Regions from separate parts of the uncultured Limimaricola sp. genome, predicted to be linked through region 1. Evidence: riboswitches for the same ligand, from Rfam matches in the RefSeq annotation. Region 1 holds a riboswitch; the other holds the start of a gene.
The links. Region 1 has a riboswitch for glycine ahead of gcvT (glycine cleavage system aminomethyltransferase GcvT). Riboswitches for the same ligand answer to the same signal wherever they lie in the genome.
Positions count from the first base shown of each region.

Region 2: it holds a riboswitch for glycine, as region 1 does, so the genes downstream of both, AADJ02_RS08035 (D-amino acid dehydrogenase) here and gcvT (glycine cleavage system aminomethyltransferase GcvT) in region 1, are expected to answer to the same signal.

Region 1 covers NZ_CAXHZL010000006.1:113,333-120,699, reverse strand. The annotation lists gene AADJ02_RS09730 (altronate dehydratase family protein) at 1-1,316, shown strand, start outside; gene AADJ02_RS09725 (sugar ABC transporter ATP-binding protein) at 1,384-2,880, shown strand; gene AADJ02_RS09720 (ABC transporter permease) at 2,882-3,886, shown strand; gene AADJ02_RS09715 (ABC transporter substrate-binding protein) at 3,954-4,901, shown strand; glycine riboswitch at 5,007-5,091, shown strand; gene gcvT (glycine cleavage system aminomethyltransferase GcvT) at 5,252-6,373, shown strand; gene gcvH (glycine cleavage system protein GcvH) at 6,391-6,750, shown strand; gene gcvP (aminomethyl-transferring glycine dehydrogenase) at 6,774-7,367, shown strand, end outside.
Region 2 covers NZ_CAXHZL010000005.1:3,589-10,955, reverse strand. The annotation lists gene AADJ02_RS08055 (lytic transglycosylase domain-containing protein) at 1-146, shown strand, start outside; gene AADJ02_RS08050 (DNA polymerase IV) at 143-1,396, opposite strand; gene AADJ02_RS08045 (NUDIX hydrolase) at 1,395-1,832, shown strand; gene AADJ02_RS08040 (aldolase/citrate lyase family protein) at 1,829-2,593, opposite strand; glycine riboswitch at 2,786-2,873, shown strand; glycine riboswitch at 2,876-2,982, shown strand; gene AADJ02_RS08035 (D-amino acid dehydrogenase) at 2,997-4,238, shown strand; gene AADJ02_RS08030 (hypothetical protein) at 4,310-4,522, opposite strand; gene pyrF (orotidine-5'-phosphate decarboxylase) at 4,634-5,365, opposite strand; gene AADJ02_RS08020 (hypothetical protein) at 5,508-5,870, shown strand; gene clpB (ATP-dependent chaperone ClpB) at 6,047-7,367, shown strand, end outside.

The sequences.
Region 1 (7,367 bases):
ACATCGCCGCCGGCGCGCATGTCCATAGCCACAACCTCGGCATGGGGGCGCACTCGCAGGACTACGCTTTCGCTGCCGGGGCCCACGCCCTGCCCGACGCCGACGAGGCGCGGACGTTCCAAGGCTACCACCGCGCCGACGGCAGCGTCGGCACGCGCAATTACATCGGCATCCTGACCACGGTGAACTGTTCGGGATCGGTGGCCAAATTCATCGCCGAAGCGGCCGAGAAATCGGGTCTGTTGCAGGCGTTTCCGGGCATCGACGGCATCGTGCCGATCACCCATGGTACCGGTTGCGGCATGTCGGGCGAGAACGAGGGCTATGACACGCTGGCGCGCACCCTCAAGGGCTATGCGCGGCACCCCAACTTTGGCGGCATCCTGTTGATCGGGCTTGGCTGCGAGGTAATGCAGCTCTCCTCGCTGGTCGAAGGTCGCCCGATCCGGGCCGACGGCGCGCTGCGCTACATGACGATCCAGACCGAGGGCGGCACCCGTGCCACCATCGAGAAAGGCCTGCGCGAGTTGCGCGGCATCGCCGCTCAGGCGAGCCAAGCCACCCGCGCGCCCGCCCCCGTCTCGAAGATCATGGTGGGGATGCAATGCGGCGGCTCGGACGGCTATTCGGGCATCACCGCCAACCCCGCGCTGGGGGCCGCCTCGGACCTCCTGGTGCGCCACGGCGGCACCACGATCCTGAGCGAGACCTCCGAGATCTATGGCGCCGAGCATCTGCTGACGCGCCGGGCGGTCACGGCGGAGGTGGGTGAAAAGCTCGTCGCCCGGGTCCGCTGGTGGGAGGACTACTGCGCCCGCAACGGCGGCGAGATGGACAACAACCCCTCTCCCGGCAACAAGCGCGGCGGTCTGACCACGATCCTCGAGAAATCGCTCGGTGCCGTAGCCAAGAGCGGCAGCGCGCCCCTCTCGGAGGTCTATCTCTTCGGCGAAAAGATCGACCGCGCGGGCTTTGTCTTCATGGACAGCCCCGGCTTCGATCCCTGCTCGGTCACCGGCCAGATCGCATCGGGCGCGAACCTGATCGCCTTTACAACCGGGCGTGGCTCGGTCTCGGGATACATGCCGACGCCGGGCATCAAGATCGCCACCAACTCCGAGATGTATGCGCGGATGCGCGAGGACATGGACGTCAACTGCGGCGACATCGTCACCGAGGGGGTGTCGATCGAGGACAAGGGCCGCGAGATCTTCGAGCTGTTCATCCGCGTGGCCTCGGGCGAGCGCACCAAGAGCGAGGAGCTGGGCTTTGGCGGCGTGGAGTTCGTGCCGTGGCAGATCGGCGCGGTGATGTGAGGGCGGGCTGAGGCAGGCTGGCGATGCGGGTTTGGGAGGGCTCTTTCGCATGACGTATCTGGTTGAGATGAGGGGAATCGAGAAGCGGTTTCCGGGCGTTTACGCGCTCCGGGACGTGAGCTTCGATCTCAAGCCCGGTGAGGTTCATGCGCTGATGGGCGAGAACGGGGCCGGCAAATCGACCCTGATGAAGATCATGTCCGGCATTTATCCGCGCGACGGCGGCGAGATGTTCGTCGATGGCCGCCCCGTCACCCCCGAGGGGCCGCGCGCGGCCCAAGCCCTCGGGATCGGCATCATCCATCAGGAACTCAGCCTGATGAACGACCTCACCGCCGCGCAGAACGTACTCATCGGCCGCGAGCCGCGCCGTCGCTTCGGGCGTCTGGACGAAGCTGAGCTGAACCGGCGCACCGCCAAGATCTTTGCCTCGCTCAACCTCGATCTCGACCCGCGCGCCCCGGTAGGCCACCAGACCATCGCGCGGCAGCAATTGATCGAAATCGCCAAGGCGCTGTCCTACGCGCCGCGCGTTCTGATCATGGACGAGCCGACGGCCGCGCTCAACGATGCCGAGATTGCCGAGCTGTTCAGGGTGATCACCAAGCTCAAGGCCGACGGCGTGGGCGTGGTCTACATCAGCCACAAGATGGACGAGATCAAGCGCATCGCCGACCGCGTCACCATCCTGCGCGACGGCGCCTATATCGACACAGTCGATGCCGCTTCGACGCCGCTGTCGGAGATCATCCGCATGATGGTGGGCCGCGAGGTGACGCAGGCCGTGCCAGTCATCCCCGACACCGCGCATCAGCCGATGGCGCTCGAGGTGCGCGGGCTGACCCGGGGCCGAGAGGTGCGCGACGTAAGCTTTTCCCTGCGCAAGGGCGAGATCCTCGGTTTTGCCGGGTTGATGGGGGCCGGTCGCACCGAGGTGGCGCGCATCATCTTTGGCGCCGATCCGCGCGAGGCCGGCGACATCATCGTGGACGGCAAACCCTGCGACATCCGCAGCCCCAACGACGCGGTGCGCGCGGGCATCGGCTACCTGTCGGAGGACCGCAAGCACTTCGGCCTCGCCACCGACATGACGCTGCGCGCCAACATCGCGATGGCGAGCCTTGCGCGGTTCACCTCCCGCACGGGCGTGCTCGACGAGGCGGCGATGAAGCGCACGGCGCAGGACTACATCGCGCGCCTCGGCATCCGCACGCCCTCGGACACGCAGGAGGTGCGGCTGCTGTCGGGGGGCAACCAGCAAAAGGTGGTCATCGCCAAGTGGCTGCTGCGCGATTGCGACATCCTGATCTTCGACGAGCCGACGCGCGGCATCGACGTGGGCGCGAAATCCGAGATCTACGCCCTGCTCGAGGATCTCGCGGCGCAGGGCCGGGCGATCATCGTGATCTCGTCCGAACTGCCTGAGGTGATGCGGCTCAGCCACCGCATCGCGGTGATGTGCGAGGGACGGCTGACCGGCATCCTGCCGGGCGGGGCCGCGACCACTCAAGAGACGATCATGGAATTGGCGACACGGCGCGAGTCTGCGCTGGCGGAGGGATGAGATGACCACCACGACCACCAACGCCCCGAAATCGCCGCTTGCCCGGCTCATCGCCACTGGCGCGCATCAAAAGCTGCTTGCCTTCGCCAGCCTGATCTTGCTGCTGATCGGCTTTTCGATCGCCTCGCCCAACTTCATGCAGATGTCGAACATGATCGCCATCCTGCAGGCGACCTCGGTCAATGGCGTGCTCGCCGTGGCGGTGACGCTGGTGATCATCACCGGCGGCATCGATCTGTCGGTTGGTACGATGATGACCTTCTGCGCGGTGATCACCGGCGTGGTGCTGACCTATCTCGGCCTGCCGCTGCTTCTGGGCGTCGTCGCGGCGATCGGCACCGGCGCGCTGGCCGGGCTCTGCTCGGGCACCTTCGTGGCCAAGATGAAGATCCCGCCCTTTATCGCCACGCTCGGGATGATGCTGATCCTCAAGGGTCTCAGCCTCGTGATCTCGGGCACGCGGCCGATCTACTTCAACGACACACCCGGCTTTTCCGAGATTTCGCGCGGCTCGATCATCGGCGATCTGCTGCCCTTTCTGCCGATCCCCAACGGCGTGCTGATCCTGTTTCTCGTCGCCGCAGCCGCCTCCTACATCCTCGGGCGCACCGTACTCGGGCGCTACTGCTTCGCGCTGGGGTCGAACGAGGAAGCGGTTCGGCTGTCGGGTGTCAACACCGACCGCTGGAAAATGGCGATCTACGCGCTGTCCGGGGCCATCGTCGGCATCGCGGGCCTGCTGATCGCCTCGCGGCTGAACTCGGCGCAGCCCGCATTGGGTTTGGGCTACGAGCTCGAGGCCATCGCGGCGGTCGTCATCGGTGGCACCTCGCTTTCGGGCGGACGCGGCACGATCATCGGCTCGCTCATCGGGGCGCTGATCATGGCGGTGCTCACCAACGGGCTGCGCGTGCTGTCGGTCGCGCAGGAGTGGCAGACCGTCGTCACCGGCTCGATCATCATTCTCGCCGTCTATGCCGACATGATCCGGCGCAAGAGGGCCTGAAGTTAACGACCGGCGCAAACGCGCAAGGACGCCTGCGCGCCACAACATCCAAGGGAGGAGAAACCACATGCTGTCACGTCGCTCACTGGTCGCCGTACTCGGGGCCACGCTCACGCTGGGCGCGGCACCCGCCGCCTTCGCGCAGGACGAGATGTACATTCCGCTGATCTCCAAGGGCTTCCAGCACCAGTTCTGGCAGGCCGTGAAATCGGGTGCCGACAAGGCCGCCGAGGAGTTCGGCGTGCGCATCACCTTCGAGGGACCCGACAACGAGACGATGGTCGATCGCCAGATCGACATGCTCGCCGCGGCGTTGGCCAACAATCCTGCCGCCGTGGGTTTCGCCGCCCTCGACAGCCAGGCCGCGATCCCGCTTTTGCGGCAGGCCTCCGAGGCGGGCATCCCGATCGTCGCCTTCGACAGCGGCGTCGACAGCGACATCCCCGTCACCACCGCGACCACCGACAACGTCGCGGCGGCAGCCCTCGCCGCCGACAAGATGGCAGAGCTGATCGGCGGCGCGGGCAAGGTCGCCGTCGTGGCCCACGACCAGACCAGCCGCACCGGCATCGACCGGCGCGACGGATTTCTGAACCGGATGGAGAGCGAATACCCCGAAATCGAGGTGGTCTCCGTCCAATACGGCCAGGGCGATCAGCTGCAGTCCACCGAGGTCGCCAAGGCGATCCTGACCGCCAACCCCGACCTCGACGGCATGTTCGGCACCAACGAAGGCTCGGCCATCGGCGTGGTCAACGCGGTGCGCGAGATGGGAAGCGAGGGGCTGACCGTGATCGGCTACGATTCCGGCAAGGCCCAGACCGACGCGATCCGCGAAGGGCTGATGGCGGGCGCGATCACCCAGAACCCGATCGGCATCGGCTATGAGACGGTCAAGGCCGCCGTCGCCGTCACCAATGGCGAAGAGCTGCCCGAGATCATCGACACGGGCTTTTTCTACTACGACCAGTCCAACATCGACGACGAAGAGATCCAAGCCGTTCTCTACGAATGACCCTGCCCCGCCCCGGCCTCATACCGGGGCGGTCCCTTGCCGCTACGACGAGGCCGCCGACAAATCTCTTGCCGGACTCTGGTAGAGCGGTCAGAAATGATCGGAAGATCGTCGTCGGGAGAACCAGTCCGCTGGTGCCGAAGGAGCAACCGCCCCGGAAACTCTCAGGCCACCGAACCGACGCCGATACGAAAACTCTGGAGAGTGGCGCGCGAGACGTGCCCGCCGAAGGGATAGCGATCTCAGGCGCAAGGACAGAGGGGGCATCACCCGCGGAAGCATGAGCTTTCGCGTCTCAGTGATGCCGCCGGATATCCCGATATCTCGACGGCCAAGGGGATAGAGCCGCCATGCCGGAGCTGCACCAGACGCCGCTGCACGATCTGCACCTCGAACTGGGTGCCAAGATGGGCCCTTTCGCGGGATTTGCCCTGCCCCTGCATTATCCGATGGGTGTGATGCACGAGCACCTGCACACCCGCGAAAAGGCTGGGCTCTTCGATGTGAGCCACATGGGGCAGCTGATCGTCCGGGGCGCGGATGGCGCCTCGGCGGCCGAAGGCCTCGAGGCCCTGATCCCGGTCGACATCCTGGGCCTGCCGCTCAATCGGCAGCGCTACGGCTTTCTCACCAACGACAGGGGCGGCCTTCTCGACGACCTGATGCTGGCCAATCGGGGCGATCACCTGTTCGTCGTCGTCAACGCCGCCCGCAAGGCCGAGGACATTGGGCATATGCGCGCGCGAATGGGCGAGGCCGCGATCACCGAGATCACGGATCGCGCTCTTCTCGCCCTGCAGGGGCCCATGGCCGAGCGCGTTCTTTCGGCTCTCGACCCCAAGGCCGCCGAGATGCGCTTCATGGACGTCGCGACGCTGACGCTCGACGGCATCGAGGCTTGGGTCTCGCGCTCGGGCTATACCGGCGAAGACGGCTTCGAGATCTCGGTGCCCGCCGCACGGGCCACCGCGCTTGCGCGGCGTTTGCTGGAGCACGAGGAGGTGGCCCCCATCGGACTTGGTGCCCGCGACAGCCTGCGGCTCGAAGCGGGGCTTTGCCTCTACGGCCATGATATCGACGAGGACACGACCCCGGCAGAGGCGGCTTTGGCTTGGGCGATCCAAAAGGTGCGGCGCAGTGGCGGCGCGCGGGCGGGCGGGTTTCCGGGAGCCGAGGTGATCCTGGATGAGCTGACCGAAGGGGCCGCGCGCATGCGTGTCGGCCTGCGCCCCGAGGGCCGCGCGCCGATGCGCGAAGGCGTGCGCCTCTTTGCCGACCCGGATCAGGAGAGCCCGATCGGGCGGATCACCTCGGGCGGCTTTGGCCCCGCCGTCGGCGGCCCCATCGCCATGGGATATGTCCCCCGTGCCCACGCCGAGCCGGGCACCACCGTCTACGGCGAACTCAGGGGCAAGCGTCTGCCGCTGACGGTCGAGACGCTGCCCTTCACACCTGCGAAATTCAAACGCTGACCCCAAGGAGACCCCACATGAAGTACACCGAAGAGCACGAATGGCTGCGCCCCGAGGACGACCATGTCGTTGTGGGCATCACCGAACACGCCACGACCCAGCTGGGAGACATCGTCTTCGTGGAACTGCCGGAGGTCGGGGCCACCGTGAGCAAGGGCGACGAGATCGTGGTGATCGAAAGCGTCAAGGCCGCCTCCGACATCGCCGCACCGATCGACGGCGAGATCATCGAGGTCAACGAAGCGCTGGCCGAGAACCCCGCGCTTGCCAATGAGGACGCGACCGGCGCGGGGTGGTTTTTCAAGATCAAACCCTCCGATCCGTCGCAGATGCAAAGCCTGCTCGACGAGGCCGCCTACACCGCCCTGATCTCGTGATCGCCTGATCCTAGGAGCCCCGGATGACCTTCACCCCGACAGACTACCTGCCCTACGACTTCGCTAACCGGCGTCACATCGGCCCCTCTCCGGCGGAGATGGCGCAGATGCTGGAGATCGTAGGGGCCGAAAGCCTCGAGGCGCTGATCGACGACACGCTGCCGCCCAAGATCCGGCAGGCCGCCCCGCTCGATTTCGGCAAGGCCCTGTCGGAGCGCGAGCTGCTGCACCGGATGAAGGTCACGGCCTCCAAGAACAAGGTGCTGACCTCGCTCATCGGTCAGGGCTATCACGGCACGGTCACGCCGCCTGCGATCCAGCGCAACATCTTCGAGAACCCAGCGTGGTACACGGCCTATACGCCCTATCAGCCCGAGATCAGCCAAGGCCGGCTCGAAGCGCTGCTCAATTTCCAGACCATGGTGTCGGACCTGACCGGGCTCGAGATCGCCAACGCCTCGCTGCTCGACGAGGCAACCGCCTGTGCCGAGGCGATGACCATGGCGCAGCGCATCGCCAAGACCCGGCCGCGGGCCTTTTTCGTCGACGAGAATTGCCACCCCCAGAACATCGCGGTGATGCAGACCCGCGCCGCCCCTCTGGGGATCGAAATCATC
Region 2 (7,367 bases), on a different contig from region 1:
AGATTGCCTATACCCTGTCACGCTTTCCCGGCCAGCGCGCACGTCGCCACGTGGCCCAGATTGGTCGTGCCAGTCTGAGCGAGGCTGGCGCGCTCTGCGCGCGTCTGCGCGCAGCGGGGGCGGTCTGCATGGTGCTCAAGAACTAGCGCAGGGCGCGGCCCTTGAGAATCGCCTCCGCACCGAACCTCGCGCGGATCGCATCCGCGGCCCGCTCGGCGCGTTCGCGCGCGGCGCGGCCCGGATCAAGCAGATCGGCCTCCGATGGCGCGGTCGCGGCGTCCGACAGCTCGGACAGCCCGACGCCCAAGAGCCTGTAGGCCCCGCTTTCGCCGCGCGCGTCGAACAGCCCGCGCGCGGTGCGGTAGAGCGCGTCAGCGGTCTGGGTCGGGGCGCGTAGCGTGACGCGGCGCGACAGCAGCGTGTGGTCGGCGCGCTTGAGCTTGAGCAGCACCACCCGCCCCACGAGGTCGCGAGCCTTGGCGCGCGAGGAGACCTTCTCGGCCATGCGCCAGATATGGCCGTCGAGGATCTCGGGGTCTTTCGTGTCGACCTCGAAGGTGGTCTCGTTGGAGATGCCCTTGACCGGCTCATGCGCGGTGACGCGCCTGCGATCCTCGCCGCGTGCGAGGTGGTAGATCCGCTCGCCCAAGCCCCCGAAGCGGCGCACGAGATCCGACAGCTCCCAGCGCAGCACGTCTTCGAAGGTGCGGATGCCGACGGCATCGAGGCTGGCCTGCGCCTGCGGCCCGACGCCCCAGATCAGTCCGATGGGTTTGGGGCGCAGAAGGTCGATGGTTTCGGCCTTGCCGATCACCGAAAACCCGCGCGGCTTGTCGAAATCGCTCGCCATCTTGGCGAGGAACTTGTTGTGCGAGAGACCGATGGAGCCCGAAAGGCCCAGCTCATCCTGCATCCGGCGCGTCAGCCGCGCCAGCATCACGGCGGGCGGCGCGCCGTGCAGACGCTCGGTGCCGGTGAGATCGAGGAACGCCTCGTCGAGCGACAGCGGCTCGATCGCAGGGGTCAGCTCCTCCATCATCGAGCGGATCGCGCGCGACGCCTCGGTATAGGCTTCGAATCGCGGCTTCACGACCACCGCCTCGGGGCAGAGCTTGAGCGCCTGAAACATCGGCATCGCCGATTTCACGCCCCTGATCCGGGCGAGGTAGCAGGCGGTCGAGACGACGCCGCGCCGTCCGCCGCCGACGATCACAGGCTTGTCCACGAGATCGGGGTTGTCGCGCTTTTCGACGCTGGCGAAAAAGGCGTCGCAATCCATGTGCGCGATGGAGAGCGAAAACAGTTCGGGATGGGATGTAACGCGCGGGGACCGGCAGGCGGGACAGCGTTTGCCCGCCTCGAAGGTGTGAAGACAGGCGCGGCAAAGAGACGGCATGGCAACATCATACAGCGCCGCATGGAGCGGCGAAAGCTTCGACGGCGCGAAGGCGGCGCTGTTCGTCGCGGATCGCCTGCTCGTGATCCGTCGTGACGACCGGCCCGACATCGTCTTTCCCGGCGCGCTGGATTTTCCGGGTGGCGGGCGCGAGCGGGACGAGAGCCCCGAGGCGACGCTGGCGCGCGAGATGCGCGAGGAGGTGGGGCTGGAGATGGGCCGGGCCGATGTTCTGTGGCGGCAGCGATTCGTCAGCGCCACGCGGCCCGGGCCCGTTTGGTTCTTTGTGTTGCACATGAACGCGGAGGCCGAGGCCGACGTAGTATTCGGCGACGAAGGGCAGGGCTGGTCCCTGATGACGCCGCAGGCCTTTCTGGACGCGCCCGATGCGATCCCGGCGCTGCAGGCGCGGCTCAGGCTCTGGCAGGCGCTCTAGCGGAACCGGGCCAGCAACCCCTGCGCGCCCGCGAGCATAAGTGAGGCATCGATGCCGACGGCGGTGAACCGGGTGCCGCGGGTCATGCAATCGCGCGCGAAGGCCGGGTCGAGCGTCAGGATGCCAGCGGGCACACCCATCGCGCCCAAGCGGTCGATCGCGCCCATGATCGCCTCTACCACCTCCGGGTGATCGAGACGGCCCGGATGGCCAAGGCTCGCCGCGAGGTCGGCGGGGCCGATGAACACGCCGTCCACGCCCTCGACGGCCGCGATCTCCTCGAGCCGGTCGAGCGCCGCCTTGGTCTCGACCTGCACCAGCACGCAGATCTCTTCATGCGCGCGAGCCATGTAGTCGCCGATCCTGCCATAGCGCGTGGCCCGGTGCAGCCCTGCGACGCCGCGCATGCCAACGGGCGGGTAGCGGGTGGCGGCGACGGCGGCGCGGGCCTCTTGGGCCGATTGCACATAGGGGATCAGCAGCGTCTGCGCGCCGAAGTCGAGCAACCGCTTGATGAGAATCGGATCGTTCCAGGCCGGGCGCACCACGGCCGAGGTCGTGGGCTCGGCCGCCATGGACTGCAGTGCCGGCAGGACGTCGAGCACGTCGGTGGGCGAATGCTCGGTGTCGACCACCACCCAGTCATAGCCCAGCCCCGAAAGCGCCTCGGGCACGAAGGCCCCCGAGATCATGTTCCAAAGACCGATCTGCTGGCGCCCCTCGCGCAGCCCCGCCTTGAAGCGGTTCACCGGGTTTTCCATGGCGTCTCCCCTCCGCGATGCGCGGCTCTCCCGCCGACCCTGAGGGGGCCGGTTCGCATCGGAGGATCGGCGCGATACCGGGCAGTTGCAAGCGCGGCGGCGCAAATGTCACGCGGATCGCCGCTTGCGCGAGATTCTTGTGCGGGGTGCACTGGCGGAACGGCGCGGCATGCCGTATGTTTCCGATAGGAAACGGTCCTGCCGGGAGAGAGCGGGACGGTCCGCCGCCGAAGGAGCAGTCGCGCGCCCCGCGATCTCTCAGGCAAAAGGACCGGCCGGGCCGCATGAATATCCGGAGAGAGGCCGCGAGGCCCGCCGAAGGGGAAAGTCGCGCGTGGCATGATGCCATGGCGGTGAAGCTCTCAGGCACAAGGGACGGAAGGGGCGCGTTGGAGCGGGCAACATGCCGCATTACGCCGTTTTGGGCGCCGGAATCACCGGCGTCACCACTGCTTATTCCCTGTTGAAGCGCGGCCACGAGGTCACGGTCTTTGATCGCCAGCGCTATGCGGCGATGGAGACGAGCTTTGCCAATGGCGGACAGCTCTCGGCCTCGAACGCCGAGGTCTGGAACCGTTGGGCCACCGTGCTCAAGGGCACGAAGTGGCTCCTGAAGCCCGACGCGCCGCTATCGGTGAACCCCAAGCCGAGCTGGCACAAGATGAGCTGGATGGCCGAGTTCCTCGGGCAGATCCGCAATTACGAAGCCAATACCGTGGCCACGACCAGGCTTGCCGTGGCAGCGCGGGCCGGGATGCGCGAGATGGCCGAGACGGCGGGGATCGACTTCGATTTTTCGCCCGCCAGCATCGTGCATTTCTACCAGACCCAGAAAGATCTGGCCGATGGTCGCCGGGTGAACAAGCTGCTCGCACAGGGCGGTCTGCGCCGTGATGAGCTGTCACCCGACGAGGTGCGCGCCCTGGTGCCGCAACTCACCGGGCCTTTGACGGGCGGCTTCGTGACCGAGAGCGATTCCACCGGCGACATCCACAAGTTCACCACAGGTCTCGCCAACTGGCTGGCGGGGCAGGGGGTGCGGTTCCGCATGGGGCAAGAGATCACCGACGTGCGCGCGGCCGAAGATGGTGTCACGGTCACCGCCGGTGCGCCCGAGCGCTTTGATGGTGTGGTGGTCTGTGCCGGTGTCGGATCGCGCAGCATCGCGGCGAAGCTGGGCGACCGGGTGAACATCTATCCGGTGAAAGGCTATTCGATCACCGTGTCCCTGCGCGATGCGCAGAGCCGGGCGGCAGCCCCCTATGTCTCGCTTCTGGACGACAAGGCCAAGATCGTGACTTCGCGTCTGGGTGAGGACCGGTTCCGCGTCGCGGGCACGGCCGAGTTCAACGGCTACAACCGCGACATCCGTTCAGACCGGGTCAAACCGCTGGTCGATTGGGTCGAGCGGCTGTTTCCGGGCGTGTCGACCGAGCATTGTGTGCCTTGGGCCGGTCTGCGGCCGATGATGCCGAACATGCTGCCCAAGGTCGGCGCGGGGCGTCAACCGGGCGTGTTCTACAACACCGGCCACGGGCATCTGGGCTGGACGCTGTCTGCTGCCACCGCCGAGGCGCTGGGCGAGACAATCGGTGAAGGCCCGGGGTTGCGTGCTATGCCCGGAGGCATGGCGCAGGCCGCCTGAGTGCCACCCCTCCTCACGAAAAAGGCCCGCCGTTTGGCGGGCCTTTCTACGTTCGGGGGAGGACCGAAAATTCAGAGATGCGACCAGAGCGACGCGCCGCTGTCGGACATACGCATCGCGTGACGGGTCAGGCTGGCGCGCACATGGCCCGCGTCCATGTCGATCGGCCCGGCCACTTGGCAGGGATAGCGGTAGGTCGTGCCGTTGCGGTCCACGTCCACGCGCGCCTCGAAGGCACCGATCTGGGCGTTGTAGCGCACGTCGCCGAGTCTGATGGTCTGCATTCGAAGTGTCTCCGCTGCTCGCTTTTTCTAGATCGTCAACCACTCAATCGCGATTTCGGTTCCTTGTGGCGGCGAAGACTCTTTGATTCATTTTTGCCCAGCACAAACCTACTAGGTGTTGGGGGTGCGGACCTGCGGCGACACCATTTCCTCTGCGATGGCCTGCGCGGCGGCACGGGGGTTCTCCGCCTGCCAGACAGGGCGACCGACCACGACATGGTCCGCGCCCGCCGCGATGGCCTGCGCGGGCGTCATCACCCGCTTCTGATCGCCGAGGGCCGCACCGGCGGGGCGCACGCCCGGCGTGACGATGAGCTTGCCCGCCGCCTGCGGCAGCGCCCGGATCAGTGCGGCCTCCTGCGGGCTGGCGATCACGCCGTCGGCCCCGGCCTCTAGCGCGCGGCCCGCGCGTTCCACCACCATCTCGGCCACGTCGCCCGCGCGCATCATCCCCTCGTCAAGATCATCGCGGTCAAGCGAGGTGAGGATCGTCACGGCGAGGATTTTCATATCCTTGCCACTTGCGCCTTCCCGCGCGGCGCGCACCACGTGCGGATCGCCATGCACGGTGAGAAAGTCGAGATCGAACTGCGCCAGCCCGCGCACCGCCGCCTCGACCGTGGCCCCGATGTCGAAGAGCTTCATGTCCAGAAAGATGCGCTTGCCATGCTCGTCCTTCAGCTCGCGCGCCAAAGCGAGCCCGCCGCCGGTGAGCATGCCCAGGCCGATCTTGTAAAACGACACCGCGTCGCCGAGCTGCTCGGCGAGCTTGAGCCCGGAGATCGCGTCGGGACGGTCGATGGCGACGATCAGGCGATCGTCGGCGGGGGTCGGGGCGGTCATGGCGGGCTCTCCGGGGCTTTGGGGGGTCGCGCGCTTTTGACGCGTGCCGCGCAGCCGCGTCAAGCGCGGGTGCGGGAACGCAGGCGCCGGGGCGGCGTTGCGCCTGTGAAAGGGGCCCTGTGCCTCAGCCAAGGAGACCGACATGGCCCAAAAACCCCGCAGTTCGCGCCGCGCATTTCTCTATGCGATGATCCCGATGGGGTTCATCCTTCTCGTCATTTTCCTCGTGGTAGGTGGCTGGTTCCGCGCCGAGGAGGCCGAGGAGTTCGACACCGTGCCGCTCGAGGTGCCGAGCCAGAGCCCTGCGACCACCGGTGAAACCGGTGACGCCGAACCCGACGATGCGATCATCGATGACGCCGAAACCGATGCGGCCGAGCCGCAGACGCCCGACGACATGGTGCGGCCGAGCGTTGCCGACAGCGATGCCGACAGCTTGGGGGAGCCCGAGGACGACAATGTCGATGACGATGGCGGCCTCGACCCGGTGCCGCCCTCGGAGTGACCGGCGCAAGCCATTGATAACTTGGCCGCCGGGCGACGTACCCGGCGGCCATTTTGCATTCTGTGATACTTGCGCAACGCCGACCCGCCCCCCATCTTTCCGACCAGAGGCCCGAACCGGGGCGCGCCGCCAGAGCGGGCGTCTTTCCACCGGGCGCTTTGACCAAGGAGAGACAGATGAACCTCGACAAGTTCACCGAACGCTCGCGCGGCTTCATTCAGGCTGCGCAGACCATCGCGATGCGCGAGAGCCACCAGCGTCTTGCGCCCGAGCACCTTCTGAAGGCGCTCATGGACGACGATCAGGGCCTTGCCACCAACCTCATCATCAATGCGGGCGGCGACGCTGGCCGCGTGCGCGAAGCGGTCGATGCCGCCGTGGCCAAGCTGCCCAAGGTGTCAGGTGACGCGGGCCAGACCTATCTCGATCAGTCCACCGGCAAGGTTCTCGACGAGGCCGAGCAGATCGCCAAGAAGGCTGGCGACAGCTTCGTGCCCGCCGAGCGCATTCTCATGGCGCTCGCCATGGTGAAGTCCAAGGCCAAGGAGGCGCTCGACGCCGGCAGGGTCTCGGCGCAATCGCTCAACACCGCGATCAATGCCGTGCGCAAGGGCCGTACCGCCGACAGTGCCAATGCCGAGGAAGGCTATGACGCGCTGAAGAAATACGCGCGCGACCTGACCGAGGCCGCCGAGCAGGGCAGGATCGACCCGATCATCGGGCGCGACGAGGAAATCCGCCGCGCTATGCAGGTGCTGTCGCGCCGCACTAAGAACAACCCGGTGCTGATCGGCGAGCCGGGCGTTGGCAAGACCGCCATCGCCGAAGGTCTGGCGCTGCGCATCATCGACGGCGATGTGCCGGAATCCCTGCGCAACAAACGCTTGATGTCGCTCGACATGGGCGCGCTCATCGCTGGCGCCAAATATCGCGGCGAGTTCGAGGAGCGGCTGAAAGCGGTGCTCAAGGAGATCGAGGCCGCGGCAGGCGAGGTAATCCTGTTCATCGACGAGATGCACACCCTCGTGGGGGCCGGCAAATCCGACGGCGCGATGGATGCGGCCAACCTCATCAAGCCGGCTCTGGCGCGCGGTGAGTTGCACTGCATCGGTGCCACCACGCTCGATGAGTATCGCAAATATGTTGAGAAGGACGCGGCTCTGGCGCGGCGGTTCCAGCCGCTGATGGTCGAGGAGCCGACCGAAGAGGACACGATCTCGATCCTGCGCGGCATCCGCGAGAAATACGAGTTGCACCATGGCGTGCGGATCTCGGACTCGGCGCTCGTGGCGGCGGCGCAGTTGTCGCATCGCTATATCACCGACCGCTTCCTGCCCGACAAGGCGATCGACCTCGTCGACGAGGCCGCCAGCCGGCTGCGCATGGAGGTGGACAGCAAGCCCGAGGAGCTCGACGCGCTCGACCGTTCGATCCTGCAGATGCAGATCGAGGCCGAGGCGCTGCGCCGCGAGGATGACGAGGCCTCCAAGGAGCGTC